DNA from 3 places in the Streptomyces sp. NPDC049970 genome. Region 2 is predicted to be linked to each of the others. Evidence: riboswitches for the same ligand, from Rfam matches in the RefSeq annotation. Region 2 holds a riboswitch; each other region holds the start of a gene.
What was found. Region 2 has a riboswitch for thiamine pyrophosphate ahead of thiO (glycine oxidase ThiO). Riboswitches for the same ligand answer to the same signal wherever they lie in the genome.

Region 1 (9,778 bases), on a different contig from region 2:
AGGAGCACATCGCCGTCGGTGAGGCGCGCAAGCTCCACATCCCGGTCGTCGCGATCCTCGACACCAACTGCGACCCCGACGAGGTCGACTACAAGATTCCGGGCAACGACGACGCGATCCGCTCCGTCACCCTGCTCACCCGTGTGATCGCCGACGCCGTCGCCGAGGGCCTCATCGCCCGTTCCGGTGCCGCGACCGGTGACTCGAAGCCGGGCGAGAAGGCCGCCGGCGAGCCCCTCGCCGAGTGGGAGCGCGACCTGCTCACGGGCGACAAGAAGGCTGACGCCGAGGGCACGGCCGAGGTCCAGTCCTCCGCCGAGACCGAGAAGGCCGCCGACGCCGAGCCGGCCGCTGCCGCTGCCGAAGAGGCCGAGACCGCCGCCGAGGCTCCCGCCGCGGACGCCGAGAAGGCCGAGAAGGCCGAGCCCGCCGAGGCCGCTGCCGAGGCTCCGGCCGCCGACGCCGAGCAGGCCTGACACCCGTCAGTCACGGCTGAATGACGGCGGGGGCCGGTGCGATCGCACCGCCCCCGCCGTTCACCCGTAGATCTTTCAGACTTCGAGAGAGAAACAGACTCATGGCGAACTACACCGCCGCTGACGTCAAGAAGCTCCGCGAGCTCACCGGCGCCGGCATGATGGACTGCAAGAAGGCGCTCGACGAGGCCGACGGCAACGTCGACGGCGCTGTCGAGGCGCTCCGTATCAAGGGTCAGAAGGGCGTCGCCAAGCGCGAGGGCCGTTCTGCCGAGAACGGCGCCGTCGTCTCCCTCATCTCCGAGGACAAGACGTCCGGCGTCCTGCTCGAGCTGAAGTGCGAGACGGACTTCGTCGCCAAGGGTGACAAGTTCCAGGCCGTCGCCAACGCGCTGGCCGCGCACGTCGCCGCCACCTCGCCGGCCGACATCCAGGCGCTCCTCGCCTCGGAGATCGAGCCCGGCAAGACCGTCCAGGCGTACGTGGACGAGGCCAACGCCAACCTCGGCGAGAAGATCGTCCTGGACCGCTTCGCGCAGTTCACCGGCGGTTACGTGGCCGCGTACATGCACCGCACCATGCCCGACCTCCCGCCGCAGGTCGGTGTCCTCGTCCAGCTGGACAAGGAGGACGCCGAGGTCGCCAAGGACGTCGCGCAGCACATCGCCGCCTTCGCCCCGAAGTACCTCAGCCGCGACGAGGTCCCGGCCGAGACGGTCGAGAACGAGCGCCGCGTCGCCGAGGCCACCTCGCGCGAGGAGGGCAAGCCCGAGGCCGCCCTCCCGAAGATCGTCGAGGGTCGCGTGAACGGCTTCTTCAAGGACGTCGTCGTCGTCGAGCAGGCCTTCGCCAAGGACAACAAGAAGTCGGTCCAGAAGGTCCTGGACGGCGCAGGTGTCAGCCTGACGCGCTTCGCGCGCATCAAGGTCGGCATCTGAGTCCGTCCGCGAACAACGGTGGACCCGATAGGGTCTGGTGCAGTCGTCGGCCGCACTCAGCCGTACGACCGCAGATCTGACGAGGAGGCCATTGCCGCTGAGGGACAACAGACCCACCGGCAATGGCCTCCTTCGTATGTGCACGAGGAGAATTCCCATGAACAAGGGCGCGGACGCCACACAGGGTGACCACAAGCGCGACGACGGCACGATTTCCGGGCGCTTCATGCTGAAGCTGTCCGGCGAGGCCTTCGCCGGCGGCGGAGGCCTCGGCGTCGACCCCGACGTCGTGCACACCATCGCCCGCGAGATCGCCGCGGTCGTACGGGACGGCGCGGAGATCGCGGTCGTCATCGGCGGCGGCAACTTCTTCCGTGGCGCCGAGCTCCAGCAGCGCGGCATGGACCGGGCGCGGTCCGACTACATGGGCATGCTCGGCACCGTCATGAACTGCCTGGCGCTGCAGGACTTCCTGGAGAAGGAAGGCATCGACTCACGCGTCCAGACGGCCATCACCATGGGCCAGGTCGCGGAGCCGTACATCCCGCTCCGTGCCGTGAGGCACCTGGAGAAGGGGCGCGTCGTGATCTTCGGCGCCGGCATGGGAATGCCGTACTTCTCCACCGACACGACCGCGGCCCAGCGTGCCCTGGAGATCGACGCCGAGGCGTTGCTGATGGGGAAGAACGGCGTGGACGGGGTCTACGACTCCGACCCGAAGGCCAACCCCGACGCGGTGAAGTTCGACGCTCTGGAGTACGGCGAGGTGATCGCCCGCGACCTGAAGGTCGCCGACGCCACCGCCATCACGCTGTGCCGTGACAATCAGCTTCCGATTCTCGTCTTCGAGCTGACCGCGGAGGGCAATATCGCCCGCGCGGTCAAGGGTGAGAAGATCGGCACGCTGGTGAGCGACCGGAGCACCCGGGCCTGACGGCCCGAACGATGGACAACGGCCTGCCGGTCGGACACCGTGCAGGTGAGGACGCGACGCAGCATCCGCAGGGCCCGGCCGTGCCGGGTCCGCTCAAGACACGCAGGAGCACGTGGTGATCGAAGAAATCCTCCTCGAGGCCGAGGAGAAGATGGAGAAGGCCGTCGTGGTCGCGAAAGAGGACTTCGCCGCGATTCGGACCGGCCGCGCGCACCCGGCGATGTTCAACAAGATCGTCGCCGACTACTACGGCGCGCTGACCCCGATCAACCAGCTCGCCTCGTTCTCGGTTCCCGAGCCGCGGATGGCCGTGGTGACCCCGTTCGACAAGACGGCACTGCGCAACATCGAGCAGGCGATCCGTGACTCGGACCTCGGCGTCAACCCGAGCAACGACGGCAACATCATCCGTGTGACGTTCCCCGAGCTCACGCAGGACCGTCGCAAGGAGTACATCAAGGTCGCCAAGACCAAGGCCGAGGACTCCAAGATCTCGATCCGCTCCATCCGCCGCAAGGCCAAGGAGTCGCTCGACAAGCTCGTCAAGGACAAGGAGTCCGGCGAGGACGAGGTCCGCCGCGCCGAGAAGGAGCTCGACGACACCACCGCGAAGTACGTCGCGCAGGTGGACGAGCTGCTCAAGCACAAGGAAGCCGAGCTGCTCGAAGTCTGATGAACGACTCTTCCTGGGGCGCCCCGCCGGGAGCCGGCCACTGGGGCACTCCCGAGATGGGGGCCGCCCCGGCGGGTCCTGCATACGATGTGCACGCCGCCCAGCAGACTCGGCCCATGCCCATCGTGCCGGACGTTCCCGACGCAGGTAGAGACGCTGACGACCGCGACGACCGGAGCGGGGACGCCGCGCGCGTCAGCGGCCCCCTGTTCCGTGACGAGAAGCCGCAGGAGCCCATGTCCACCCCGCTGCCTCCCCAGCCGCACAAGAAGCGTGCGGGGCGTGATCTGCGCGCCGCCATAGGCGTCGGTGTCGGTCTCGGTGCCCTCGTCGTCGGCTCGCTCTTCATCGTGAAGGCCGTCTTCGTCGGCGTCGTCGTGCTGGCCGTGGTGGTCGGACTGTGGGAGCTCACCTCCCGCCTCAAGGAGCGCAAGGGCATCAACGCGCCCCTGGTACCGCTCGCGGTGGGCGGCGCCGCGATGGTCGTCGCCGGCTACGTACGTGAGGCGGAGGGCGCCTGGGTCGCCATGGCGCTCACGGCGCTCGCGGTGCTCGTGTGGAGGATGACGGAGCCGCCCGAGGGCTACCTGAAGGACGTCACGGCGGGTGTGTTCGCCGTCTTCTACGTGCCGTTCCTGGCCACGTTCGTCGCGATGATGCTCACCGCGGACGACGGCGCGTGGCGGGTGCTCACCTTCCTCCTGCTGACCGTGGTCAGCGACACCGGTGCGTACGCCGTCGGCTGGCGCTTCGGCACGCACAAGCTGGCGCCGCGCATCAGCCCCGGGAAGACCCGGGAGGGTCTGTTCGGCGCGGTCGGCTTCGCCATGGTGGCCGGCGCCCTGTGCATGGAGTTCCTGATCGACGGCGGGAGCTGGTGGCAGGGCCTGCTGATGGGCCTTGCGGTCGCTGCCAGCGCCACGCTGGGGGACCTGGGCGAGTCCATGATCAAGCGGGACCTCGGAATCAAGGACATGGGCACGCTCCTGCCGGGCCACGGCGGCATCATGGACCGGCTCGACTCGCTGCTGCCGAGCGCCCCGGTCGTGTGGCTGCTGCTGGTGCTGTTCGTGGGATCCGGCTGAGTCCTGCCGCGTCCCGGTTCCGATGAGGGGGCCCGTCGTCCGGCCGGACGACGGGCCCCCTCATCGTGCGCCGGAGGTGTAACCGCCTCCACGGGGTGCGCGCGGAACGACAGCGCGTAATCAGTCGTTCTCAGGGGGACACCGACCATGCGCGAGTTCAAGGTCTGACTCGACCGCAGTCTCACCGCCCAAGCGCTGCTGGTCTTCGCACTCGCTGTGGGCGTCACCGCCTGCGGGGTCGCCGGCGTCGCCGTACGACGACGCAGAGCCGGCCACGCGGCGGGGACTGCCCACGCGGGATCGCGTTCACCGGCCTGTCGCACCCGTCGAGCGCCCGGTCGCCGTCGCCGCGCACGCCTCGTGCGATCGGTCACCGTACCCACCCGCACCAGGGCCGTCCGCGGGCCGTGGGATGCCCGCCGACCTGCGCCGGAGCCCGACGCGTGGCTTCCGCCCGTGCTGCCCGGTCCCTCGGCGGGCCGGGGCACCACGGCGTGTCTGCGACACTGGATGAACCATGCCTAAGCCCGGAGAACTCACTTTCGTCGCGCCCCGCGGAACCAAGCTGCCGCCGCGCCACCTCGCCGACCTCACACCCGACGAGCGCAAGGAAGCAGTCGCCGCGACCGGCGAGAAGCCCTTCCGAGCCAAGCAGCTGTCGCAGCACTACTTCGCGCGGTACGCGCACGACCCGGCGGAGTGGACCAACATCCCGGCCGCCTCGCGGGGCAAGCTCGCCGAGGCGATGTTCCCGGACCTGATGTCCGTCGTCCGCCACATCAGCTGCGACGACGACACCACCCGCAAGACGCTCTGGAAGATGCACGACGGGACGCTCGTCGAGTCCGTCCTCATGCGCTATCCGGACCGGGTGACCATGTGCATCTCGTCCCAGGCCGGCTGCGGCATGAACTGCCCGTTCTGCGCGACCGGCCAGGCGGGACTCGACCGCAACCTGTCGACCGCCGAGATCGTGCACCAGATCGTGGACGGCATGCGCGCCCTGCGCGACGGCGAGGTTCCGGGCGGTCCTGCGCGGCTGTCCAACATCGTCTTCATGGGCATGGGCGAACCCCTGGCCAACTACAAGCGTGTCGTGGGCGCGATCCGCCGGCTGACGGATCCGGAGCCGGACGGTCTCGGGCTCTCGCAGCGCGGGATCACCGTGTCCACGGTCGGTCTGGTCCCCGCCATGCTCCGCTTCGCCGACGAGGGCTTCAAGTGCCGCCTCGCGGTCTCGCTGCACGCCCCGGACGACGAGCTGCGCGACACGCTCGTGCCGGTGAACACCCGCTGGAAGGTCCGCGAGGTGCTGGACGCCGCATGGGAGTACGCCGAGAAGTCGGGCCGCCGCATCTCCATCGAGTACGCGCTGATCCGCGACATCAACGACCAGGCGTGGCGCGGCGACCGGCTCGGCCGGCTGCTCAAGGGCAAGCGGGTCCACGTCAACCTCATTCCGCTGAACCCGACACCGGGCTCCAAGTGGACCGCCTCGCGGCCCGAGGACGAGAAGGCTTTCGTGGAGGCCATCGCGGCCCACGGTGTGCCGGTCACCGTCCGGGACACCCGTGGCCAGGAGATCGACGGGGCCTGCGGGCAGCTGGCGGCCTCCGAGCGCTGAGAGGGGAGCCGGTCCGGCGGGGCCCACGTGGTCCGGCCGGTGTAGCCTGACCCCGAAATCAACTTCATATTCCGACAGGGGAGCGCCACAGCGCTGAGAGTGCGGCACCGATGACAGGTCGGCCGCAGACCCTCTGAACCTCGCCCGGGTCATTCCGGGTAGGAAGTTCGGACCTTACTCAAGCTGTTGCGCCCTGCCCGCTCGCCGAGCGGGCAGGGCCGCGTCTCTTCCTGGTCACCTCCAGGAGGAATCACATGGACACCACCAAGAAGTGCGCGGTGACGGTGCTCGCCGCCGCGCTCGGCATATCCGCGCTCGCGGGCTGCGGGGCCGCCGACGACAAGGACGGCGGCACGGGTGCCGGGGGCTCCAGGACCGTCACCCTGGTCAGCCATGACTCCTTCAACGCCTCGGACGCCGTCCTGAAGGCGTTCACGAAGGAGACCGGCTACAAGATCAAGGTACTCAAGAGCGGTGACGCCGGAGCCGCCCTCAACCAGGAGATCCTGACCAAGGGCTCCCCGCGCGGCGACGTGTTCTTCGGCGCCGACAACACGCTGCTCTCCCGCGCCCTGGACAACGGCCTGTTCACCCCGTACAAGGCCAAGGGCCTCGACCGCGTCGCGGCCGACACGCAGCTCGACGCCGACCAGCACCGGGTCACGCCCGTCGACACCGGCGACATCTGCGTCAACTACGACAAGAAGTACTTCGCCGACAAGAAGCTGGATCCGCCGAAGACCTTCGACGACCTGCTGAAGCCCGCGTACAAGAACCTCCTGGTCACCGAGAACGCCGCGACCTCCTCGCCCGGCCTCGGCTTCCTGCTCGGCACCGTCGCCGCCCACGGCGAGACGGGCTACCAGGACTACTGGAAGAAGCTGAAGAGCAACGGCGTGAAGGTCGTCGACGGCTGGGAGCAGGCGTACAACGAGGAGTTCTCCGGCTCCGCGGGCGGGAAGAAGACCAAGGCGGACCGGCCGCTCGTCGTCTCCTACGCCTCCAGCCCGCCGGTCGAGGTGCTGTACGCCGATCCGCAGCCCACCGAGGCCCCGACGGGAGTCGCCACCGGCACCTGCTTCCGCCAGATCGAGTTCGCCGGTCTGCTGGACGGTGCGAAGAACGAGGCGGGCGGCAAGGCCCTGCTGGACTTCCTGATCAGCAAGCGGTTCCAGGAGGACATGCCGCTCAACATGTTCGTGAACCCGGTGGCGAAGGACGCCGAACTCCCGGAGATCTTCACGAAGTTCGGCGCCACCGTCGACGAGCCGGCGACCGTGGCCCCGGAGAGGATCGCCAAGAACCGTGAGCAGTGGGTCCAGTCGTGGTCCTCGCTCGTCGTGAAGTAGCCACGCCTCCCGCGTGGCGGGGGAACGCGGTGCGGTTCGGGCTGATGGCCCTGCCCGCCGCGTTCTTCGCCCTGTTCTTCGCCTACCCGGTCGCCGCGATCGTCGGCCGGGGGCTGAAGGCCGACGGGGTCTGGCAGTTCGGCAGGATCGGCACGGTCCTGAGCCGGCCGGACATCCTGGACGTCCTCCGGTTCACCACCTGGCAGGCGCTCGCCTCGACCGTTCTCACCCTGCTCGTCGCGCTGCCCGGTGCCTACGTCTTCGCGCGCTTCGACTTCCCCGGCAAGCAACTGCTGCGCGCCGTGGTGACCGTGCCGTTCGTCCTGCCGACCGTCGTGGTGGGCACGGCGTTCCTGGCGCTGCTGGGACGCGGCGGGTTCCTCGACGAGCTCTGGGGCGTACGCCTCGACACCACCGTCTGGGCGATCCTGCTCGCCCACGTCTTCTTCAACTACGCGGTCGTCGTACGCACCGTGGGCGGGCTCTGGTCGCAGCTCGACCCCCGCCAGGAGGAGGCCGCCCGGGTGCTCGGGGCCGGACGCCTCGCCGCCTGGCGGCGGGTGACCCTGCCCGCGCTGGCGCCCGCGGTCGCGGCCGCGGCGCTCATGGTCTTCCTCTTCACGTTCACCTCCTTCGGCGTCGTCCAGATCCTCGGTGGTCCGGCCTACTCCACCCTGGAGGTGGAGATATACCGGCAGACCGCGCAACTGCTCGACCTGCCGACCGCCGCCGTGCTGACCCTGGTGCAGTTCGCCGCGGTCGCCGGGATCCTCGCCGTGCACGCCTGGACCGTACGGCGCAGGGAGACCGCGCTGAAGCTCGTCGACCCGGCACAGACCTCCCGGCCCCCACGCGGCGCGGGGCAGCGGGCGCTGCTCGGCGGCGTCCTGCTCAGCGTCCTGCTGCTCATCCTGCTGCCGCTCGGCGTGCTGGTGGAACGTTCGCTGGACACCTCCGGCGGCTACGGGTTCGCCTTCTACCGCGCGCTGCAGTCCGCCGACGCGAGCGGGTCCACCTTCCTGGTGCCGCCGCTCGACGCCATCGGCAACTCCCTGCGCTACGCCTTGGTGGCGACCCTCATCGCGCTGGTGATCGGCGGGCTCGCCGCCGCCGCGCTGACCAGGCGACGTGCGGGACGGCTTGTGCGGGGCTTCGACGCCCTGCTGATGCTGCCGCTCGGGGTGTCGGCGGTCACCGTCGGCTTCGGCTTCCTGATCACCCTCGACGAGCCACCGCTGGACCTGCGCACGACCTGGATCCTCGTCCCGCTCGCGCAGGCACTGGTGGGCGTCCCCTTCGTCGTACGGACCATGCTGCCCGTCCTGCGCGCGGTGGACGACCGGCTGCGTGAGGCCGCCGCGGTGCTCGGCGCCTCGCCGCTGCGGGCCTGGCGCGAGGTCGACCTGCCGCTGGTGCGCCGGGCCGTACTGGTGGCCGCGGGCTTCGCGTTCGCCGTCTCGCTCGGCGAGTTCGGCGCGACCGTGTTCATCGCGCGCCCGGACAACCCCACGCTGCCCGTCGCGGTGGCCAGGCTGCTCGGGCGTTCCGGGGAGCTCAACTACGGCCAGGCGATGGCCCTCAGCACGATTCTGATGCTCGTCTGCGCGGTGTCGCTGCTCGTGCTCGAACGTATCCGCACCGACCGATCCGGGGAGTTCTAGAGATGCTGGCAGTGGAGTCGGCCACGGTCCGGTTCGGGAGGCGGACCGCGCTGGACGCGGTGGACCTGGAGGTCGCGGACCACGAGATCGTCTGCGTGCTGGGGCCGAGCGGCAGCGGGAAGTCGACGCTGCTGCGGGCCGTGGCCGGGCTGCGGCCCCTGGACGGCGGGCGCGTGCTGCTGGACGGCACCGACCAGGCGCCGCTGCCCGTGCACCGGCGCGGCCTCGGCCTGATGTTCCAGGACCACCAGCTGTTCCCGCACCGGGACGTCGGCGCGAACGTCGCCTTCGGGCTGCGGATGCACGGCGTCCCCCGCGCCGAGCGCGAGCGCAGGGCCGAGGAGCTCCTGGACCTGGTCGGCCTGCCCGGTGCGGGCCGGCGGGCCGTCGCCGCCCTGTCCGGCGGTGAGCAGCAGCGGGTCGCGCTCGCCCGGGCGCTGGCCCCCCGCCCCAGGCTGCTGATGCTGGACGAACCGCTGGGCCAGCTGGACCGCAGCCTGCGCGAACGCCTCGTCGTCGAACTGCGCACCCTCTTCGGCCGGCTGGGCACCACGGTGCTCGCCGTCACCCACGACCAGGGCGAGGCCTTCGCGCTGGCCGACCGGGTGGTGGTCATGCGCGACGGCCGCATCGCCCAGGCGGGCACCCCGCTGGAGGTCTGGCAGCAGCCCGCGTCCGCCTTCGTCGCCCGCTTCCTCGGGTTCGACAACCTGGTGGACGCCACGGTCACGGGCACGGCCGCCGACACCGTCTGGGGCAAGGTGCCGGTGCCCGAGGGCTCACCGCAGGGCCGGTGCGAACTGCTCGTCCGGCCGGGCGGGGTCAGGATCGGTACCGCGCGGGACGGCCTGCGCTGCACGGCGGGCGTACGCACCTTCCGGGGCCACCACGTCACCGTCGTCCTGCACCCCGGGGACGGACCGGCCATGGAGGCGGAGTGCGGCCTGCGGGACACCCCGGAGGAAGGGGCCGTGGTGGGGGTGACGTTCGACCCCGGGGAGACGGTCGTCCTCCCCTCCGCCGGGCACGCCCCGCGGC
Region 2 (9,778 bases):
TCGATGCCGCGCCTGAGGCGGTCGATCGCCTCGACCTCCACCTGGCGGTCGGCCTGGAACATCTCGGTCACCGTCTGGCCGACCCGCACGTGGAACAGCCGCTGATAGTTGGGCAGGCCGTCGAGGAAGAGGATCCGGTCGGTGAGGAGCTCGGCGTGCTTCATCTCGTCGAACGATTCCGACCGGGTGTACTTCGCCAGCTTCGTCCAGCCGAAGTTCTCCTGCATCTTGGCGTGCAGGAAGTACTGATTGATGGCAGTCAATTCGGCGGTCAGCTGTTCGTTGAGGAACTCGAGGACCTCGGGGTCGCCCTGCATCGCAGAGGCTCCTTCCAACCGGTGAACTGGGCATGTTTCGGCGCATCCTCGCACCGAGCCATCCGGCCGTCCAGTAAGTACACGCTTAGTACGAGTTGCGCTGATCAACTCTCCCCTGGTCATGACCACCCCTGGCTGTCTGTCACCATGGAGGCATGGGTCAGCCGGAAAGCCGGGAACGCGGCACAGGTGAGGAGCCCGGGCTTCCGCCGGGGCAGCGGCTGCAGCGCGGCTGGCCGGTCACCCACTACGGGCCCGTGCCCAAGTTCAAACCCGACCGCTGGGAGTTCCGGGTCTTCGGGGCCACGGCCGACGGCGACAAGCACTGCTGGAATCACCGCGAATTCTCGGCGCTGCCTTTCTCGTCCGTCGAGGCGGACCTCCACTGCGTGACCAAATTCAGCATGCTCGGAGCCGAATGGGGCGGAATCCTCGCACGCGAGATCGTGCGACTGGCACCGCCTGCCCCCCATGTCTCGCATGTGATGGTCTGGGCCGAATACGGATTCAGCTCGAATATGCGGCTCGCGGACTTCGCGTCGGACCGCACGCTGTTCGCCACCCACAAGGACGGTGAACTGCTCACCGCCGAACACGGCTTCCCGCTACGGCTGGTGGTGCCGCACCTGTACGCCTGGAAGGGCCCCAAATGGGTCCGGGGCATCGAGTACATGACGGCCGACCGCCGGGGCTTCTGGGAGGAGCGCGGCTACCACAACATCGGTGACCCGTGGAGCGAGCAGCGCTACTCCTACCAGGAGGAGCCCGGGGACGGTCCCGAGCTCTGAACCGCCCGGAGCCGTGCCCACGTCGGGGAGGTTCAGCCGACGGCGCCGCTCCGCAGCTCCTTCAGCCGCGCCACGTCCGCGACGTGCCCCTCCTTGCCGCCGGGCGTCTCGATGACCAGCGGCACGCCCTCGGTCGCCGGGTGCGAGAACAGCTCGCGGAACGGCTCGGCTCCGATACGGCCGGATCCGATGTTCTCGTGCCGGTCCTTGTGGGCCCCCACCACGTCCTTGGAGTCGTTGGCGTGGATCAGCTTCAGCCGCCCCTCGCCGACCGTGTCCACCAGCAGGTCCAGGGTCTGCCGCATTCCGGACGGGCCGGTCAGGTCGTGCCCCGCCGCGTAGATGTGGCACGTGTCCAGGCAGACGCCCAGCTTCGGATGGGAGTCGAGGGCCTCGAAGTACGGGCCGAAGTCCCACGTCCGCGAACACAGCGAGGAACCCTGCCCCGCCGTCGACTCCAGAAGCAGGAACGGATCGTCGTCGTGGGTCAGTTCGTCCAGCAGCGGAAGCAGGTGCGCACGCACCTGGGCGAGTGCCTCGGCACGCGGGCGCCCGCCGGTCGCCGATCCGGTGTGCACCACGACACCCAGCGCGCCGATCGCCCTGGCCCGGCGCAGCGAGTGCCGCAGGGACAGGACCGACCGCTCGACGGTGGCCTCGGTGTGCGAGCCGAAGTTGATCAGATACGGGGCGTGGACGTACGCCGGGACCGACTCGGCCGCGCACTGCGAACGGAACAGTTCGTCCTGCGCCGGATTGCCGGGCGGGGTGGCCCAGCCGCGCGGATTGGCGACGAAGACCTGCACGGTCTCCGCCGCCAGCTCGCGTGCGTAGCCGAGGCCGGTCCTGGCGAGTCCGCCGGCCACGGGGACGTGTCCGCCTACGGGGTTGCGCATCTGCTGCCGGTCCTTCGTGGTCCTACAGGCCCTTGGTCCTGATGGTGATGGTGGAACCCTCCGGTGCCTTCTTCCCGGGCTCGGTCGACTGACGCGCGACCGTGTCGCTGAAGGACAGGAACGGGCGGTCGACCTCGACCTCGAACCCCGCCTCCTCCAGTACGCTCCGGGCCTCCTCGACGTCCTTCCCGGTGACGTCCGGAACGGCGAGCATCCGTGGGCCCTTGGAGACCGTCAGCTCCACGGTGTCGCCCTCGGCGGCCTCCGCGCCGCTCTCGGGCGACTGCCTGGCGATCCCGCCCTGCTCCTCGGGGGAGTCGACCCGGTCGGGCAGCACCTCGGCCTTCAGACCCGCCTCGTCCAGCGCCGCCTCGGCCTCCTCGACACCGAGCCCCGTGACATCGGGCACGTCGACGGGGCTGCCCTTGCTGACGACCAGCGCGACCGCAGAGTCCGCGTGGCGCTCGGAACCGATCTCCGGGTCCGTACGGATCACCTCGCCCCGGCCGATATCCTCGCTGAACTCACGGGTCACCATGCCTGGCGCGAGCCCCGAACCCTTCAGCTCCCGCCGCGCGTCGGCGAGCGCGATGCCCTCCACGTCGGGGACCTTCACGATCTCCGGGCCGCGCGAGACCACCAGCCCCACCGCGTCGTTGCCCCGGATCCGCTCGCCCGAGCCGGGATCGCTGCTGATCACGGTGCCGCGCTCCACCGTGTCGCTGTAGGCCCGCTCGACACCCTTCAGGTCGAGGCCCTCGTCCGAGAGCCGCTGCTCCGCCGCGCTCTGGGTCCGGCCCAGGAGCGAGGGCACCCGGGTGAACTGGCCCGAGTTGATATACCAGACGCCCGTGCCGGCCCCCAGGACCAGCAGTACGGCGACGAGTGCGGCGACCACACCGCGCCGGCCGCCGAGGACGAACCGGCCACGCCCCCCCACCCGCTCCGGCGGCATCTCCAGCCGGCTGGTGTGGTGCGCGGTGCCCTGGCCGGCGGGGATCACCCGGGGGATCACGCTCGTACGGTCGTCGGCGCCGTCGCGCACCTCCGCGAGGGCCTGCGGGGGCACCGCGTCCAGCTGCTCCTCGGAGAGCGCGCTCCGGGCCTCGCGGGCCTCGGCGAGCATCGCCACGGCGTCGTGGGGGCGCAGCTCGGGGCTGCGCGCGGTGGCGGCCGCCACCAGTGCGTCCAGCCCGGCGGCCAGTCCGGGGACGGAGGCGGAGGGCGCCGGGACGTCCTGGTTGAGGTGCTGGTAGATGATCTGGGCGGCGGTGTCCCCGGCGTGCGGCTTGCCGCCGGTCAGCATCTCGTAGAGCACGACACCGCAGGCGTACACGTCGGACCTGGTGTCGGCGGTGCCCTGCTCGATCTGCTCCGGGGCGAGGTACGACACCGTGCCCAGGAGGGATCCGGTGGTGTCCGTGACGGTGCCGACGGCGCGCACGAGGCCGAAGTCGGCGACCTTGACCCGGCCGTCCTCGCCGATCAGGACGTTCTCCGGCTTCATGTCCCGGTGCACGAAGCCCGCCCGGTGCGCGGCCCCCAGCGCGGCCAGCACCGGCTCCAGGATGTCCAGGGCGGCCCGCGGCTGCAGGGCACCGCGCTCGCGCAGCACGTCGCGCAGGGTGCACCCGGCGACGTACTCCATGGCCAGATAGACGTACGCGCCCTGGGCGCCCTGGTCGAAGACGGCCACCACGTTGGGGTGCGCGAGCAGGGCGACGGACTTCGCCTCGCGGATGAAGCGCTCGACGAAGGCGACGTCGGTCGCCAGGGCCGGGTGCATCACCTTGAGGGCGAGCACCCGGTCGAGCCGGGTGTCCACGGCCCGGTAGACCGTGGCCATACCGCCGACGGCGATGCGCGCATCGATGCGGTAGCGGCCGTCGAGCAGCTGCCCGACGAGGGGGTCCTGGAGGGTCGTGTCCACGGGTCGAGTCTACGAGCTGCCACGGACACCGCGGATGGGCCAGGGCCTCCCGGGGGCCGTTCCGGTGCCGAGCCGTGACAGGCGTATGCACGTGCTGTGACCAGGTGACGGCCGCCGGTGCCCGGAGGTCAGAAGGCCGGGCGCTCCGGATCCAGGGCCGCCCTGCCCTCCGTGGGCGAGGAGGCCTCGGCGAAATGGCGGCGGGGGATGCGTCCCGCCCGGTACGCCAGCCGCCCGCCGTCCACCGCGTGCCGCATCGCCGCCGCCATCAGCTCCGGCTCCTGCGCCCGGGTCACCGCCGAGGCGAGCATCACAGCGGCGCACCCCAGCTCCATCGCCAGCGCCGCGTCCGACGCGGTCCCCGCACCGGCGTCCAGGATCACCGGGACCCCGGCCCGCTCGACGATCAGCTGGAAGTTGTGCGGGTTGCGGATCCCGAGCCCGGAGCCGATGGGGGAGCCGAGCGGCATGATCGCCGCGCACCCCACGTCCTCCAGCCTGCGGGCCAGAACCGGGTCGTCGTTGGTGTACGGCAGGACGGTGAAACCGTCGTCCACCAGGACCTCCGCGGCGTCCAGCAGCTCGATCGGGTCCGGCAGCAGGGTCCGTTCGTCGGCCACGACCTCCAGCTTGATCCAGTCGGTGCCGAGCGCCTCCCGGGCCAGCCGCGCGGTCAGCACGGCCTCTCCCGCGGTGAAGCAGCCGGCGGTGTTCGGCAGCACCCGCACGGAGAGGCGTTCCAGTACGGACAGCACCGAACCCCGCACCGTCGGGTCGAGCCTGCGCATCGCCACGGTGGTCAGCTCGGTGCCCGAGGCGATCAGTGAACGCTCCAGCACGTCGAGGCTGGGGGCACCGCCCGTTCCCATGATCAGCCGGGAGGTGAAGGCGGTGGAGCCCAGGGTGAAGAGGTCGTCGGACACGGTCAGCCTCCCTGGACAGCGGTGAGGACCTCGACGCGGTCACCGTCGGCGAGTGCGGTGGCGGCCCACCGGCCGCGCGGGACGACGGTCTCGTTTACGGCGGCGGCGACCCCCGACGGTGCCGGGGTCAGTGCCGCGACCAGGGCGTCGAGCGCGGTGCCGGCGGGGAGGTCGCGGTGTTCCCCGTTGACGGACACGGAGACGGAGGCGGGCACGTGCTGTGTCATACGGACTGCTCCTGCTGCGCGGGGGCGGTGTACCGGGAAGCGGGGACCGCCGGTGCGGCGGCCCGTGGGGCCCGTGCGAAGCGGCCGGGTGCGAAGGGGCGGGCCACCTCGGGCAGCTCACCCGTGGTCAGCACGTGCGCCATCACGTCGCCGGTGACCGGGGTCAGCAGGACGCCGTTGCGGTGGTGCCCGGTCGCGAGATGCAGACCGGGCAGCGCCGTCGGTCCCAGCATCGGCGCGTTGTCCGGCGAGGCCGGCCGCAGTCCCGCCCGGGTCTCGGTCAGCGGCAGTTCGGTGATGCCCGGGATCAGCTCGTGGGCGTCACGCAGGAGTTCGTAGACCCCGCCCGCGGTGACCGTGGTGTCCCAGCCCATCTCCTCACTGGTAGCGCCGATCACCAGCTCACCGTCGGCGCGCGGTACGAGGTACACGTGGCTGCCGCGTACGACGGCCCGCACGGTCCTGCTGAGGAACGGCGCGTACGCGGCCGGCACGGTCAGCCGCAGCACCTGCCCCTTGACCGGGCGCACGGGTGGCACGACCGCCTCGGGCACCCCCTCCAGCCGCCCGCTGAGGCTCCCGCCGGCGAGGACCACCTGGCCGGCCGCCAACTCCGTACCGTCCCGGAGGACCGCTCCCACGGCCCGGCCGTCCGTGACGCGCAGGCGCCCGACCCAGGTACGGCGGAAGGCGACGCCCGCCCGTTCGCACGCCGTGACCAGTGCCGAGGCCAGCCGTCTTGGATCCACCTGGTGGTCGTCGTCGACCCGCAGCCCGCCGCGCACACCCGGCGCGAGCATCGGCTCCAGGCGGCGGCACTCCCGGCCGCTGAGCCACTCGGACTCCAGCCCCGACCGCTGCTGCAGGGTGTGCAGTTCCCGCAGATGGGCCCGGTCGTCGGAGTCCAGCGCTACGGACAGGGTCCCGCAGGCGCGGAAGCCGACGGTCCGCCCGCTCGCCTCCTCCAGTTCGGCCACGAACTCCGGATAGCGCGCGGCGGAGGCGAGGTTGAGGCCGAGCAGCGTCTGCTCGCCGTGGTGGAGCTCGGTGACGGCGGCGAGCATGCCGGCCGCGACCTGGGCGGCCCCGCCGCCCGGTTCGGGATCGGCGAGCGTGGTGCTCAGCCCCCGCTGGGCCGCGCGCCAGGCGGTCACCAGCCCGATGATGCCGCCTCCGACGACCAGGACGTCGGAACTGTCAGCGGAGATGCCCATGGGTGTCCAGCCCCTCCCTTCGCCGGCATGACCCGGATCAGGTTCGTACGGTCGGAGGCCGGTCAGCCTCCCTCTCAGCCCGGTACGCCCGGACTCCCGCGAGTGTCTTACGGTGGCCACCCTAACTCCGCGGCCCTCGCCCGGTAAGGGAGCAGTGCCCCGCGGCCCGGTCCCCGGGCGCCGGGACGAGCGTGCTGGGGCGCTCGCGAACTGACCTCATGTCAGGTGATTAGGGTGGACGGGTGAGCGAGCAGACGCAGGACCCGGCAGTGGGACACCGGCCGCGCGGTGTCGTGGTCGTGGGAGCGGGCATGGCCGGCGTGCAGACGGCCGTGGCCCTGCGCGAACAGGGCTACGCGGGGCCCGTCACCCTGGTCGGCGCCGAACCGCACCAGCCGTACGACCGCCCGCCGCTGTCCAAGGCCGTCCTGCTGGGCAAGGCCGAGGACTCCGCCTTCGACGTCGACTTCGAGGACCTGGACATCACCCTGTGCCTGGGGCTCGACGTGACCGGCCTGCGCGCGGAGGCGCACGAACTGGACACCCCGGAAGGGCCCCTCGGCTACGACGTGCTGGTCGTCGCCACCGGAGCCGAGCCGGTCGTGCTGCCCGGCACCGAGGGCGTACCCGGCGTCCACCTGCTGCGCACCCTCGACGACGCCGCGCGGCTGCGGCCCGTCCTGGAGCGGCAGCACGACGTGGTCGTCGTCGGGGCCGGCTGGATCGGCGCCGAGTTCGCCACCGCGGCCCGCGACGCCGGCTGCGAGGTCACCGTCGTCGAGGCCGCGGACCGCCCCCTCGCCGGCACGATGCCCGCAGAGGTCGCCGCCCCCATGGCCGCCTGGTACGCCGAGAGCGGAGCCCGGCTCCTGACGGACGCCCGGGTCGCGCGCGTCGAACCCGGCACCGTCCGTCTGGCGGACGGCCGGGCGATCCCCGCCGGCGCGGTGGTCGTCGGCATCGGTGCCCGGCCCGCCACCGGATGGCTCGCCGGTTCGGGAATCGCGCTCGGCCCGGACGGCTCGGTCACCACCGACGACTCGCTGCGCACCTCGCTGCCGGACGTGTACGCGGTGGGCGACTGCGCCTCCTTCCCTTCCGCCCGCTACGGGGAGCGCCTGCTCGTCCACCACTGGGACAACGCGCTCCAGGGCCCCCGGGTGGTCGCTGCCGCCCTCGCGACGGGCGTACCCGGGACGTACGACCCGGTGCCCTACTTCTGGTCCGAGCAGTTCGGCCGCTTCGTGCAGTACGCCGGCCACCACGCCGCAGCCGAGGCGCTGCTGTGGCGGGGCGATCCCGCGGATCCGTCCTGGACGGTCTGCTGGCTCCGGCAGGGTGTCCTGGTCGCGGTGCTGGCGGTCAACAGGCCACGGGACCTGTCCCAGGGCCGCAAGCTGGTCGAATCGGGCGCCCGGATCGATCCGGCACTCGCCGCCGACTCCTCCGTACCGCTGAAATCGGCGGTCCTCCCGGGGCCCTGACAGCCCCGTACGGTCGGCCCGGGTACCGACTGTCGGTCCGGGATGGCACGCTTGTCCCTGTGACCGAGATTGACGCAAAGATCGATGCTCTCGTCCCCGCCTGGCTCCACCTGCCCGACATCGCGGAAATGCTCGATGTCCAGGTGACGCGCGTACGGCAGCTGGTCAAGGACGGCCAGCTCATCGCCGTACGCCGTGGTGAGAACCGGGCGCTCCAGGTGCCTGCCGCCTTCATCGACGGCGACAAGGTGGTCAAGGGGCTCGCAGGGACCCTGACGCTCCTGAGGGACGACGGCTACACCGACGAAGAGATGCTGGACTGGCTCTTCACCCCCGACCCGAGCCTGCCCGGGACACCCGCGCAGGCCCTGAGTGAGAATCGCGGTACGGAGGTGAAGCGCCGCGCCCAGGCGCTCGCCGTCTGACCGGACGACCGTGAGTGGGGTGCGGGCCGTGGCACACACGGCCCGCACCCCACTCCCCGGCTGTCTCCGACGCGGCGGCCGAGCCACCTACGCGTGCTCCGTCGACGGCCCGGCACCAGGGCCCGTCCGGGTCCAGGGCCCAGGGTCCGTCGACACCGGGGCCCATCCACGCACCGGGCTCATCCACGTGCACACGCGCTCCACGGGAGCACCGGTGCTCCATTCACGCACGACGGGGGAACTCATCATGTCCACGCGCCGCGACCGGCTCTCCGACGCCCGGCTCTACCTGTGCACGGACGCCCGCAAGCGGCAGGGCGACCTCCCCGGGTTCCTCGACGCCGTGCTGGCGGGTGGCGTGGACATCGTCCAACTGCGCGACAAGGGCATGGAGGCGGCCGAGGAGCTCGAACACCTCGCGGTGTTCGCCGACGCCTGCCGACGCCACGGCGCACTCCTCGCGGTGAACGACCGGGCCGACGTCGCCCACGCCATCGGCTCCGACGTGCTGCACCTCGGGCAGGGGGACCTTCCGGTGCCCGCCGCCCGCGCCGTCATCGGCGACGACGTGGTGATCGGCCGCTCCACCCACGCCGAGTCCGAGGTCGACGCGGCCGTCGCCGAGGCCGGCGTCGACTACTTCTGCACGGGTCCCTGCTGGCCCACCCCGACCAAGCCCGGCCGGTACGCCCCGGGCCTCGGCCTCGTCCGCTACGCAGCCTCGCTCGGCACCGCGCGGCCGTGGTTCGCCATCGGTGGGATCGACGCAGGCAACCTGGACGAGGTCCTGGACGCCGGCGCGCGCCGTGTCGTGGTCGTACGCGCGATCACCGAGGCCGCGGATCCGGCGGCGGCGGCCGAGGCCCTCGCGCGGCGGGTCCGGGCGCGCGCCCTCTGAGCCCGTCCCCCCGTCCGCCGCCCAAGACGGCGGCGGACGGGGGCCGTCGGCGGTGCCCTGCCGGGACGTCCGACGCGAGTGCTCGGGGAGCTGCCTGGGAGATGCCCGAGGGGGTGTCCGAAGAGCTGCCCGCGAGGGTGCCCGAGCGAGGTGTCCGATGGGTGGACAAAAGCCACCTCATTCCGGTCAATTCCCTCCCTCTGGTTGGGGGAGCGCCCGGCCCTGGTTAACCTCCCAGTATGGCCCTTGGCACACCTTCCACCAGGACAGATCACGCGCGGACCGTGCGTGAGCTGCTCGCGTCCGGCGAGACGTCGTACTCGTTCGAGTTCTGGGCGCCCAAGACCGAGAAGGGCGAGCGGAACCTCTGGAACGCCCTGCGGCGGGTCGAGGCGGTCGGACCGAGTTTCGTCTCCGTGACGTACGGCGCCGGAGGGTCGACCCGGGCCGGGACGGTCCGGGCGACGCAGCGGATCGCCGCGGACTCCACGCTCACCCCGGTCGCGCACCTCACGGCCGTCGACCACTCCGTCGCCGAGCTGCGCAACATGGTCGGGCAGTACGCCGACGCCGGGATCCGCAACATCCTCGCCGTGCGCGGGGACCCGCCCGGTGACCCGATGGGGGAGTGGGTCGAGCACCCCCAGGGCGTCCGGTACGCGGCCGACCTGGTTCG
Region 3 (9,778 bases), on a different contig from region 2:
GGGCGGTCTGGTCTTCGTCGTACGGAAGTTCACGACGTCGTCCTCGCGCAGCGACTGGTAAGCGACTGGTGGGGGTCCCCGTCGCCGCCGACGGGGCGACGACGTCCGGGCGGCCGCGCGCGGATATCGCGGCGTCGAGAAGCGGTACCGCGGTCGCCGATTCGGTCGTTAGCCCAGCGGAGCTAAGTCCAGGACGAAACCTCTCGCGTGGCACATCGTGCCGATACAGTGACGTACCGCTGCCGCCAGCTGGGAAATGACGGATCGTCACCATCCTGCCCAGTGGTTTGTGCGACCGTCCGGTCTGCGGACCCCAGTCTCGCGGCGGGCTCGTGGGGGCGGCCCCCGCGAGAGGGCTGACAGCCCGTCACCATGCCTGGGGGTGACCTGTGACCACGGCACCGAGTACAGCTGTCCCGACGCTGATCGGTTCTGTTCAGCGGGCGTTGCGACTTATGGAGGCTGTGGGCACCCATCGGGACGGTGCGCCGGCCAAACAGCTCGCCAGGGAGGCGGGTCTTCCCCTCCCCACCGCCTACCACCTGTTGCGAACCCTGACCCACGAGGGCTACCTCCGGAGGGAGAACGGCGTCTTCCTCTTCGGTGCCGCTGCCGAGCGACTGGGGGGCGGCCCCGCCACCCCGCGTCCGGGTGTGATCGTCGACTCGCTCGCGCACTGGGCCGAGGTCGTCGGCGCCCCGGTGTACTGCGCCCTGTACCGGGAGGGCGAGATCGAGATGGTGGCGGTTGCCGATTCGCCCGCCGCCCCCGCGGTGCACGAGTGGGTCTCGTTCCGAGAGGCCGGCCATGCCCACGCGATCGGACAGTGCCTTCTGGGGCAGCTCGACGAGCGCGCGCGTGAGGATCATCTGGACCGGTATCCCGTCCGGCAGCTGACGCGTTACTCCGTACGGGACCGCCAGGCGCTCCTGGACCGGCTCAGGGCGATGAAACATTCGGAACCGGTCGTCGAACGACAGGAGTACGCCATCGGAACGGTCTGCGCGGCCATCCCGATCACCGTCGGATCCGCCGTGGCCGCGATGGCTGTATCTCTACCCTTGCATCAAGAGGAACGGTTGCTCGCCGCAATCGAACAACTACGCTGTGAAGTGACTACGCTCTTGCGCTCGTTCGTGTTCTCTATCAGTATCTGAAAAATCACTCCTTGTGATCTGCTATCGCGTGCACCACGATGGCGTCAATAGGGCCATGGGGGATCATTCCTGGCCAGTTTCATCTACTGCGGGGTTGAACGATGCGCGAGTCGGTTCAAGCAGAGGTCATGATGAGCTTCCTCGTCTCCGAGGAGCTCTCCTTCCGTATTCCGGTGGAGCTCCGGTACGAGGTCAGCGATCCGTATGCGATCCGGATGACCTTCCACCTCCCGGGTGACGCCCCCGTCACCTGGGCTTTCGGCCGTGAGCTGCTGCTCGACGGCCTCAACAGCCCCAGTGGTGACGGCGATGTGCACATCGGCCCGACCGAGCCCGAAGGGCTCTCGGACGTACACATCCGGCTCCAGGTCGGCGCGGACCGCGCGCTCTTCCGGGCCGGTACGGCACCTCTCGTGGCGTTCCTCGACCGGACGGACAAGCTGGTGCCATTGGGGCAGGAGCACACTCTGAGTGACTTCGAGGGCAATCTGGAAGAGGCTCTGGGCCGCATCCTCGCCAAGGAACAGAACGCCGGCTGAACAGCTGAACATCGAACACCGGCAGCCCGGAACCATGTACCCGGTGCCCCGGATCACCTCTTGCGGCGTCGTCCCCTCCCGGTCCGTGCGGGTGCTGGAGCTCCGGCTTCCGCGCCGAGCCCCGTACGGTCCGCGGAGACCACCAGGGCCGCGAGCGCCGTCGTCACCGGGACCGAGGCGACCAGCCCGATCGACCCGACCAGTGTCCGGACGATCTCCTCCGCGACCAACTCGCTGTTGGCCACGGTGCCCACGCTGCTCTGGGCGATCGAGAAGAGCAGCAGCAGGGGAAGCGCCGCGCCCGCATAGGCGAGCACGAGAGTGTTGACGACCGAGGCGATGTGATCGCGCCCGATCCTGATGCCCGCCCGGTAGAGCCCTCGCACGCCCATCGTGGGGTCTGCCTGATGCAGTTCCCACACGGCGGACGTCTGGGTGACGGTCACGTCGTCGAGCACGCCGAGCGAACCGATGATCACACCGGCCAGCAGGAGTCCGCTCATGTCGATGTCCGGATACAGGCCGTGGATGAGGCCGGTGTTGTCGTCCGTGTTGCCGGACAGGTGGGCCCAGCCGATGAAGAGCGAGCCCAGCAGCCCGATCAGCACGAGGGAGATGAGCGTGCCGATGACGGCGACCGACGTACGGGCCGTCAGCCCGTGGCAGGCGTAGAGGGCGATCAGCATGATCGCGCTCGCCCCGATGACGGCGACGACCAGCGGATTCGAGCCCTGCAGGATCGCCGGCAGGATGAACAGCGTCAGCACGGCGAAGGAGACGGCGAGGGCGATCAGCGCCATCAGCCCGCGCAGCCGGCCCACCACGACCACCGCGACGGCGAAGATCCCGGCCAGCAGTGCCATCGGCAGCGTGCGGTCCACGTCCGTCACCGAGTACTGGAGATCGCGCGGCGCGTCGGGGGCGTAGGCCACGACCACCCCCTGGCCCTCCTCCAGTTGCCGGGTGGCGTCTGGCTGGATGACCTCGACGAACTCACGGCCCTTGTCCTCGCCGGTCGTCACCTGGACCGTGGCCTTCTTGCACTGTCCCGACTGCTCGTCGACGGCCTCCCTGCCCGAGGGCGTGGAGGTGTCCCCGGTCGGCGGCACCTGCGAGGCGTTGACCTCCGCGCAGTCGACCGCGACGACCTTCACCACCGTGCCGTCCTGGGTCTGCCGGTCGAAGCCGACACCGGTGCGCTCGTGGGCGGGCGCCCCACCGGGCCAGAGCGCCACGAGACCGACCAGCACGGCGGTGGCGAACGGGATCACCACCGCCGCGATGACCTTGCGCAGATGCCTGGACACCGGCGCTGCCGGGCCGTGGCTGTGTGTGTGGCCGTGCGCATGACTCTGGGTGCTGCCTGCTGCGGGGCCGTGGGGTTCGGGGGCGCTTCCGGGGGACGTCACCCGGCGATCATCCCAAGAACGGTGGAGGCCCTCTGGCCAGCATGCCGGACGGGAGGTTAGCGTGGACTCACATTTGCACACGCGGGAGCTCGGAGCACCGGGCTGAGAGGGCGCTGACCTCCGTACATCCGTACGGAACAAGCTGCGCCGACCGCCGAACCTGTTACCGGGTAATGCCGGCGTAGGGAGTAGGTCTCATGACCACAGCGGACGCACGCATGCCTGCCTCCACGCAGAACGCGCAGAACACGCGTGATGCGGAGAACGACGAGGCCGGGAAGTCCATCGGCTGGCACAAGGGGTACGTCCAGGGCTCTCGCCCGGACCTCCGGGTGCCGGTCCGTCAGGTGCACCTCACCAACGGCAACGACGTGACGCTGTACGACACGTCCGGGCCGTACACCGATCCCACCACCGAAACCGATGTCCGTCGCGGGCTCGCCCCTCTCCGGGAGAACTGGATCATCGCCCGGGGCGACACCGAGGAGTACGCGGGCCGCCCCGTGCGCCCCGAGGACGACGGGCTCAAGCACACCTCGCCGCGTGGGGGATCCCCCCTGACCGAGCGGAGCCGAGAGCCCGGGGAGGGCCTGCGCAACCTCGACGCCGTCTTCCCCGGCCGCCCGCGCCGGCCCCGGCGAAGCCGCGACGGCCGTCCGGTCACCCAACTCGCCTACGCCCGACGAGGCGAGATCACCCCGGAGATGGAGTACGTCGCGATCCGCGAGAACGTCGCTCCCGAGGTCGTGCGGGAGGAGATCGCTGCCGGTCGGGCCGTGTTGCCCGTCAACGTCAACCACCCGGAGATCGAGCCGATGATCATCGGCAAGCGGTTCCTGGTGAAGGTCAACGCCAACATCGGCAACTCCGCGGTCACCTCGTCGATCGAGGAGGAGGTGGACAAGATGACCTGGGCCACGAAGTGGGGGGCCGACACGGTCATGGACCTCTCCACCGGCCGCAACATCCACACCACCCGCGAGTGGGTACTGCGCAACTCGCCCGTGCCGATCGGCACCGTGCCGCTCTACCAGGCCCTCGAGAAGGTCGACGGCCGGGCCGAGGAGCTGACCTGGGAGATCTACAAGGACACCGTCGTCGAGCAGGCCGAACAGGGCGTCGACTACATGACGGTGCACGCCGGTGTCCGCCTGCCGTACGTCCCGCTGACGGCACGTCGCAAGACCGGCATCGTCTCCCGCGGCGGATCGATCATGGCGGCCTGGTGCCTGGCGCACCACAAGGAGTCGTTCCTGTACGAGCACTTCGAGGAGCTCTGCGAGATCCTCGCGGCCTACGACGTGACGTACTCGCTCGGTGACGGGCTGCGCCCCGGGTCCATCGCCGACGCCAACGACGAGGCGCAGTTCGCCGAACTCCGGACGCTCGGCGAACTCAACACCGTGGCGAAGCGGTTCGGCGTCCAGACCATGATCGAGGGCCCTGGCCACGTCCCGATGCACAAGATCAAGGAGAACATCGACCTCCAGCAGGAGATCTGCGAAGAGGCCCCCTTCTACACGCTCGGCCCGCTGACCACCGATGTCGCGCCGGCGTACGACCACATCACCTCGGGCATCGGGGCGGCGATGATCGCCTGGTGGGGTACGGCGATGCTCTGCTACGTCACGCCCAAGGAGCATCTGGGGCTTCCGAACCGGGACGACGTGAAGACCGGCGTCATCACCTACAAGATCGCGGCGCATGCGGCTGACCTCGCCAAGGGGCACCCCGGGGCGCAGGAGTGGGACGACGCGCTGTCGGACGCCCGGTTCGAGTTCCGCTGGGAGGACCAGTTCAACCTGGCGCTCGACCCGGACACGGCACGGGAGTTCCACGACGAGACCCTGCCGGCCGAGCCGGCGAAGACGGCGCACTTCTGCTCCATGTGCGGGCCGAAGTTCTGCTCGATGAAGATCTCGCACGACATCAGGCGCGAGCACGGAGCCGAACAGGCCGAGATCGAGGCCGGGATGGCGGAGAAGTCCAAGGAGTTCGCCGCCGCCGGCAACAGGGTCTATCTGCCCCTCGCGGACTGAGTTCCGCACCGCCCGCCGGTGCTCCCGGCGGGCGGTGCGTGTGCGCTCGGCGGTGCTGTCCCGGTCACGCCGTGAATCCTGGACGGCGCCGCCGAGCGCACCGTCAGGCTGTTTGCACAGGTGGCGAAGTGTCTTGATTTTTGCCTACTTGCAGCATCTGGTGTCGTACTGACGGCCTTTCACTATGTATTTGGAGTCGGTAAGGACACGGAATAGTGGCAGGTGGATGTATGTTTCGGCGGAGTTCTGACCCAACTTGACCGGTTCCTTATCTGTGCCTTACCTTCCGCTTTGCTCGGCCGAAAAATGTGTGCGTCCCGAACGGGGGCGCCAGGGGAGGGAAAGCACCATGAGCTGGTACCTGGCAGTGCTCAAGAACTACGCGGGCTTCAGTGGGCGGGCGCGCCGCAAGGAGTACTGGATGTTCGTACTCTTCAACTTCATCGTGGCCGCCATCCTGTCGGGCATTGGGGTCGCCATCGACTCGCAGATCCCGTACATCATCTACATACTCGCCGTGCTGATCCCCGGGCTGGCCGTCGTCGTCCGCCGGCTGCACGACACGAGCCGCTCCGGCTGGTGGATCCTGATCGCGTTCGTCCCGCTGGTGGGTGGCATCGTCCTGCTCGTCTTCACCTGCCTCGAGGGTGTGCGTGAGGTCAACGAGTACGGCGCCAACCCGAAGCTCGCCCCGCAGGGCGTCTGAGCTTCACCCCGGGGCGGCGGAGCGATCCGGTCTGATCGGATACTCCCCCGCAGCGGTTGAGAGAGGCCGGAGCGGCTGGCAGCCGCTCCGGCCTCCGCCGTTTCCGCGCCCGTACGCGGTCGAGGCCTCCCGTCCGGGCGCAACGTCCGGATCACTCCGGCCGGTGCTCGGGCCCCCCGAAGTCCGGGCTGGTGAAGTCCGGGCTGGTGAAGGTGGGGCGTGGGCCCGCCGCCGGGCCGTCCTCGGGCCCGGAGAAGTCCGGTCTGCTGTAGCCCACCTTCGGGATGCGATGGGCCGAGCGGTGCGGCGTGCGGGATGCCGGACCCGCTGTCGGGTCCGCCAACGCGTCCCGCAGGAAGGGCAGTATGCCGCGCTCCAGAAGAGCGTGGCGCCAGGCCTCCCGGGCGCGCGCCACGTCCTCCGGCAGTTCTTCCTCCTCCTCGTCCACGGCGGGCAGCGCTGTGGAGCCGTTGCGCAGGGCCGTGACGAGGAGCCCGACCGCGGCGACGAGGACGGCCGCGGCGGCGACCGCCGCGAAGAACCAGCCCGCCGCGACCATCGTCCCGGCGAACGCCGCGGGGCTGACCGCCTTGATGAGATAGCCGACCAGCAGGAATATCAGGGCGGCCGTTCCCGCGAGAACCGGCGTCAGCACCGTGATCACCGCGAGCGTGCCCGCGCCCTCGGGGTCCGCCCGGTCCGTCGCGGGCACGAGTACGGAGTCGCCTGCCGTCGGGTCGTCCGGCCCGCGCAGCTCACCCCGGACCTTGACGTAGTGGTCGTACTCGGTGGCGGCCGCCGCGGTGATCAGAGCCGTGGCGGTGAGCGCCATCGTCCGGAGCTGTTCCGTGTTGAGGCGGTCGCCCACGCCCTCCAGATCCGGCCGTTCGTGCGCATGGCGCAGCGCGTCGGCAAGGATCCGCTCGTATTCGGGGCGGTCCTCGGCCAGCAGGTGCGGAGCGCTATTCATGTGCATCCCCCGATGCTCCGTAAGGCCTGATCGACCGTGGGCCGGGCGATCGGGCGGAAACGGAGGAGAGCCTGCTACTGATACGCCGATGGTAGAGCGCACAGGGCTCGGGGTGACAGAGGGTTTCCGGAAATAGACCCGCCGCCGAAGGTGTCAGGTGGTGCGGCGCCTTCCCCGTGGAGCCTCAGCCATGCAGGGGAAGTTGGACGACCAGCAGCTTTCCGGCCATGGTCACTCCGCCGTCCATGGCGATGGCCAGACCATCCGCGTAGACGTGCGGTCCGTCGACCACGGGGCGGGCGGCCTCCTCGCCGTCCTCCGACCCGACCTGGCCGAGCAGGTACGGGATGGGGCTGTGACCATGGACGACGCGCTGTCCGCCGTACGTCGACATCAGTTCGCGCACCGCCTGGGCCCCGCCCTCGTCGCGGAAGGCGAACCGCTTGGTCAGCTTGCGGAAGAGGTCCCAGCACTCGTCGGCGTCGTTCCGCGTGAGAATCGCGTGGACCGTGTCGTTGACGTCCTCGATGGTGGACCCGTAGTCGAGGTAGGCCGTCGTGTCGGAGTGCATCAGCAGGTGCCCGTCCTCCTCGACGACCGCGTCGAGCCGGGCCATCCAGTGCAGGTGGACGTCCTGGAGCCGTTCCATGTCCGATTTCTGCCCGCCGTTGAGCAGCCAGGCGGCCTGGAAGGTCGCGGTGCCCGCGCCGGAGTTCACCGGGGTGTCGCCGAACTTCTTCGCGCCGATCAGCAGGAGTTCGTGGTTGCCCATGAGGGCCTTGCAGTACCCGCCGGCCGCTGCGGCCTCCGCGGAGAGGCGCATGACGAGGTCGATGACCCCGATGCCGTCGGGGCCGCGGTCCGTGAAGTCGCCGAGGAACCACAGCCTGGCGTTGCCGGCCGCCCACCCGCCGTCGGCGTCGATGAGGCCCTGCTCGCCGAGAGCTGCCGTGAGTTCGTCGAGGTAGCCGTGGACGTCACCGACGACGTACAGGGGTCCGAGTTCCGCGTCCGCCGGGCGGGAGTCCTGTACGGCCTGCACCTGGACGGTGCCGCCGCGCTTGATCACGGGAAGATCGCGCTCCGTGGGGGTGTACCCCTCCGGCGGATCGTTGCGCACCGCGACGTCACCGGGGTGCGGCAGAGGCACTTGCGCCTGCGCATACGGCGGTACGCGGAAGTCGCGCAACGTCGCTGTCCGCACCACGGGTTCCTGACCGGCCCCCTGAGTCATCGACCCCTCCACCACCGTCGCGCCGCCGTACACCTGACGGGCCCTGCCTGGTAGAGGTGGTCCGCGGTGTCGTGCGCCCATCATAGGAATGCGGATCGTGCTCTGTGACGCACCAGGGGTGGTGAATCCAGGCGCACACGTGGTTCGCCGACCATTTGATCCGTATTGATCCGATCAATCCCCGGCCGGTGAACGCGGAGGGCTGACCGTGGTGCGCGGCGGACGACGTTGCGAGGACGTCCGGACGATGAGTTCCGTCGGTATCACCTGCTCGACCGGGCCGTCGTGCTCGACCCCTTCGATGGCGTCGATGAGGAGTTGGACGACAGCCGTGCCGATTCTGCGTGGTTTCAGCGAGAGCGTGGTGACCGGGGGTTCGGTCGAGGCGTAGACGGTGGACTCGCTGCAGCAGACCAGCAGGAGGTCCTCCGGGACCCGCAGGCCGTATCGGCGCGCGGCGGCGAGCAGATCGGTCCCGTTGGGGTCGAAGAGCCCGTAGACGGCGTCGGGGCGGTCGGGGCGGGCCAGGAGGCGATCGGCGGCCACCGCTCCCGCGCAGGGGTCGTGGGCCGGGTACGACTCGTAGACCGGGTCCTGCCCGACCCGCTCGCACCAGTGGAGGTAGGCGGTGGTGGAGAGACGGGTGTACGTGTCGGTGGTCGTGCCGGTCAGCAGGCCGATACGGCGTGCTCCGGCGGCCGCGAGGTGGTCCAGGAGGTCGAGGACGGCGGCCCGGTGGTCGTTGTCGACCCAGGCCGTCACGGGGAGCGTTCCGGCCGGGCGTCCGTCGGAGACGACGGGGATGCCCTGGCGCATGAGTTCGGTGACCACCGGGTCCTGGTCGGAGGGGTCGATCACGACCGTGCCGTCGAGGGCGACGTTCGACCACACGTCGTGGCGTGAGGTGGCCGGCAGGATCACGAGGGCGTAGCCGCGGGCGAGCGCCGCCGATGTCGCGGCTCTGGCCATCTCCGCGAAGTACGCGAACTCGGTGAAGGTGAAAGGTTCATCCCCGTACGTGGTCACGGTCAGGCCGATCAGGCCCGACTTCCCGGTACGGAGGGTGCGGGCCGCGGCGGACGGGCGGTAGCCCAGCCGTTCGGCGACCTCGCGGACGTGGCTGCGGGTGGCATCCGGAAGTCTGCCCTTGCCGTTGAGCGCGTCGGACACGGTCGTGATGGAGACTCCGGCCGCTGCGGCTACATCCCGGATACCCGCCCGTCCCGGCCGGCTGCTGCGCCGGGGCGTCTCTGTCCGGCTCACCTGGTGCTTCCCTGCTGCTGTCATGGCGAGCCGATAGTAGGGGTCGGACGCCGGGTTGGGCCGGTCGCATATGCACGCGTTGACAGGCACGTTTCTGCATGATCATAGAGCCTTAAATGCCTTGCAAATAACGGGCGTTGAGGGCTTGTGGATCAATGTGTCATGCATCGACGCGCATGAACCTGCTAAGTGCTCCATGTCTCGAAGAGGTCTCAACTCACCTGTTCGAGGGATGCGCGCCACGGAGTGAGCGACCGGCGCGCGCCACCCTCGCCCAACGCTCCCCCCTCCAGGAGCCTGCCGGAAGCGGGCATGACTGGTCTTTCTCCTCGGAGGTGGAGATTCTGGATCCGGGCCATTCGCACGGCTGCCCAATCCTCATAAGGTGAGCGGTATTGACGTGTAGGGACGGTCGAGGAGGACCTGCGGTGAGCGAGAAGAGCCCCAAGCTGCGTGCCGAG

Region 1: linked by a shared signal. The riboswitch ahead of AB0I83_RS25380 (thiamine ABC transporter substrate-binding protein) and the one ahead of thiO (glycine oxidase ThiO) in region 2 are both predicted to bind thiamine pyrophosphate.
Region 3: linked by a shared signal. The riboswitch ahead of thiC (phosphomethylpyrimidine synthase ThiC) and the one ahead of thiO (glycine oxidase ThiO) in region 2 are both predicted to bind thiamine pyrophosphate.

The regions. Positions count from the first base shown of each region.
Region 1 covers NZ_JBFALP010000017.1:96,113-105,890, reverse strand. Annotated here, with positions in the region: gene rpsB (30S ribosomal protein S2) at 1-476, shown strand, start outside; gene tsf (translation elongation factor Ts) at 578-1,414, shown strand; gene pyrH (UMP kinase) at 1,572-2,348, shown strand; gene frr (ribosome recycling factor) at 2,464-3,021, shown strand; gene AB0I83_RS25390 (phosphatidate cytidylyltransferase) at 3,021-4,106, shown strand; gene rlmN (23S rRNA (adenine(2503)-C(2))-methyltransferase RlmN) at 4,624-5,730, shown strand; TPP riboswitch at 5,797-5,913, shown strand; gene AB0I83_RS25380 (thiamine ABC transporter substrate-binding protein) at 5,985-7,079, shown strand; gene AB0I83_RS25375 (iron ABC transporter permease) at 7,124-8,740, shown strand; gene AB0I83_RS25370 (ABC transporter ATP-binding protein) at 8,743-9,778, shown strand, end outside.
Region 2 covers NZ_JBFALP010000018.1:45,070-54,847, forward strand. Annotated here, with positions in the region: gene bfr (bacterioferritin) at 1-317, opposite strand, end outside; gene AB0I83_RS25805 (sulfite oxidase-like oxidoreductase) at 473-1,105, shown strand; gene AB0I83_RS25810 (deoxyribonuclease IV) at 1,138-2,001, opposite strand; gene pknB (Stk1 family PASTA domain-containing Ser/Thr kinase) at 2,024-3,931, opposite strand; gene AB0I83_RS25820 (thiazole synthase) at 4,060-4,854, opposite strand; gene thiS (sulfur carrier protein ThiS) at 4,857-5,081, opposite strand; gene thiO (glycine oxidase ThiO) at 5,078-6,295, opposite strand; TPP riboswitch at 6,293-6,405, opposite strand; gene AB0I83_RS25835 (FAD-dependent oxidoreductase) at 6,538-7,779, shown strand; gene AB0I83_RS25840 (Rv2175c family DNA-binding protein) at 7,839-8,204, shown strand; gene thiE (thiamine phosphate synthase) at 8,452-9,102, shown strand; gene metF (methylenetetrahydrofolate reductase [NAD(P)H]) at 9,342-9,778, shown strand, end outside.
Region 3 covers NZ_JBFALP010000005.1:433,182-442,959, forward strand. Annotated here, with positions in the region: gene AB0I83_RS13150 (DUF5326 family protein) at 1-61, shown strand, start outside; gene AB0I83_RS13155 (helix-turn-helix domain-containing protein) at 390-1,157, shown strand; gene AB0I83_RS13160 (SsgA family sporulation/cell division regulator) at 1,259-1,696, shown strand; gene AB0I83_RS13165 (YibE/F family protein) at 1,750-3,105, opposite strand; TPP riboswitch at 3,177-3,310, shown strand; gene thiC (phosphomethylpyrimidine synthase ThiC) at 3,303-5,144, shown strand; gene AB0I83_RS13175 (DUF805 domain-containing protein) at 5,494-5,850, shown strand; gene AB0I83_RS13180 (hypothetical protein) at 6,002-6,826, opposite strand; gene AB0I83_RS13185 (metallophosphoesterase) at 7,005-8,054, opposite strand; gene AB0I83_RS13190 (LacI family DNA-binding transcriptional regulator) at 8,229-9,341, opposite strand; gene hisC (histidinol-phosphate transaminase) at 9,746-9,778, shown strand, end outside.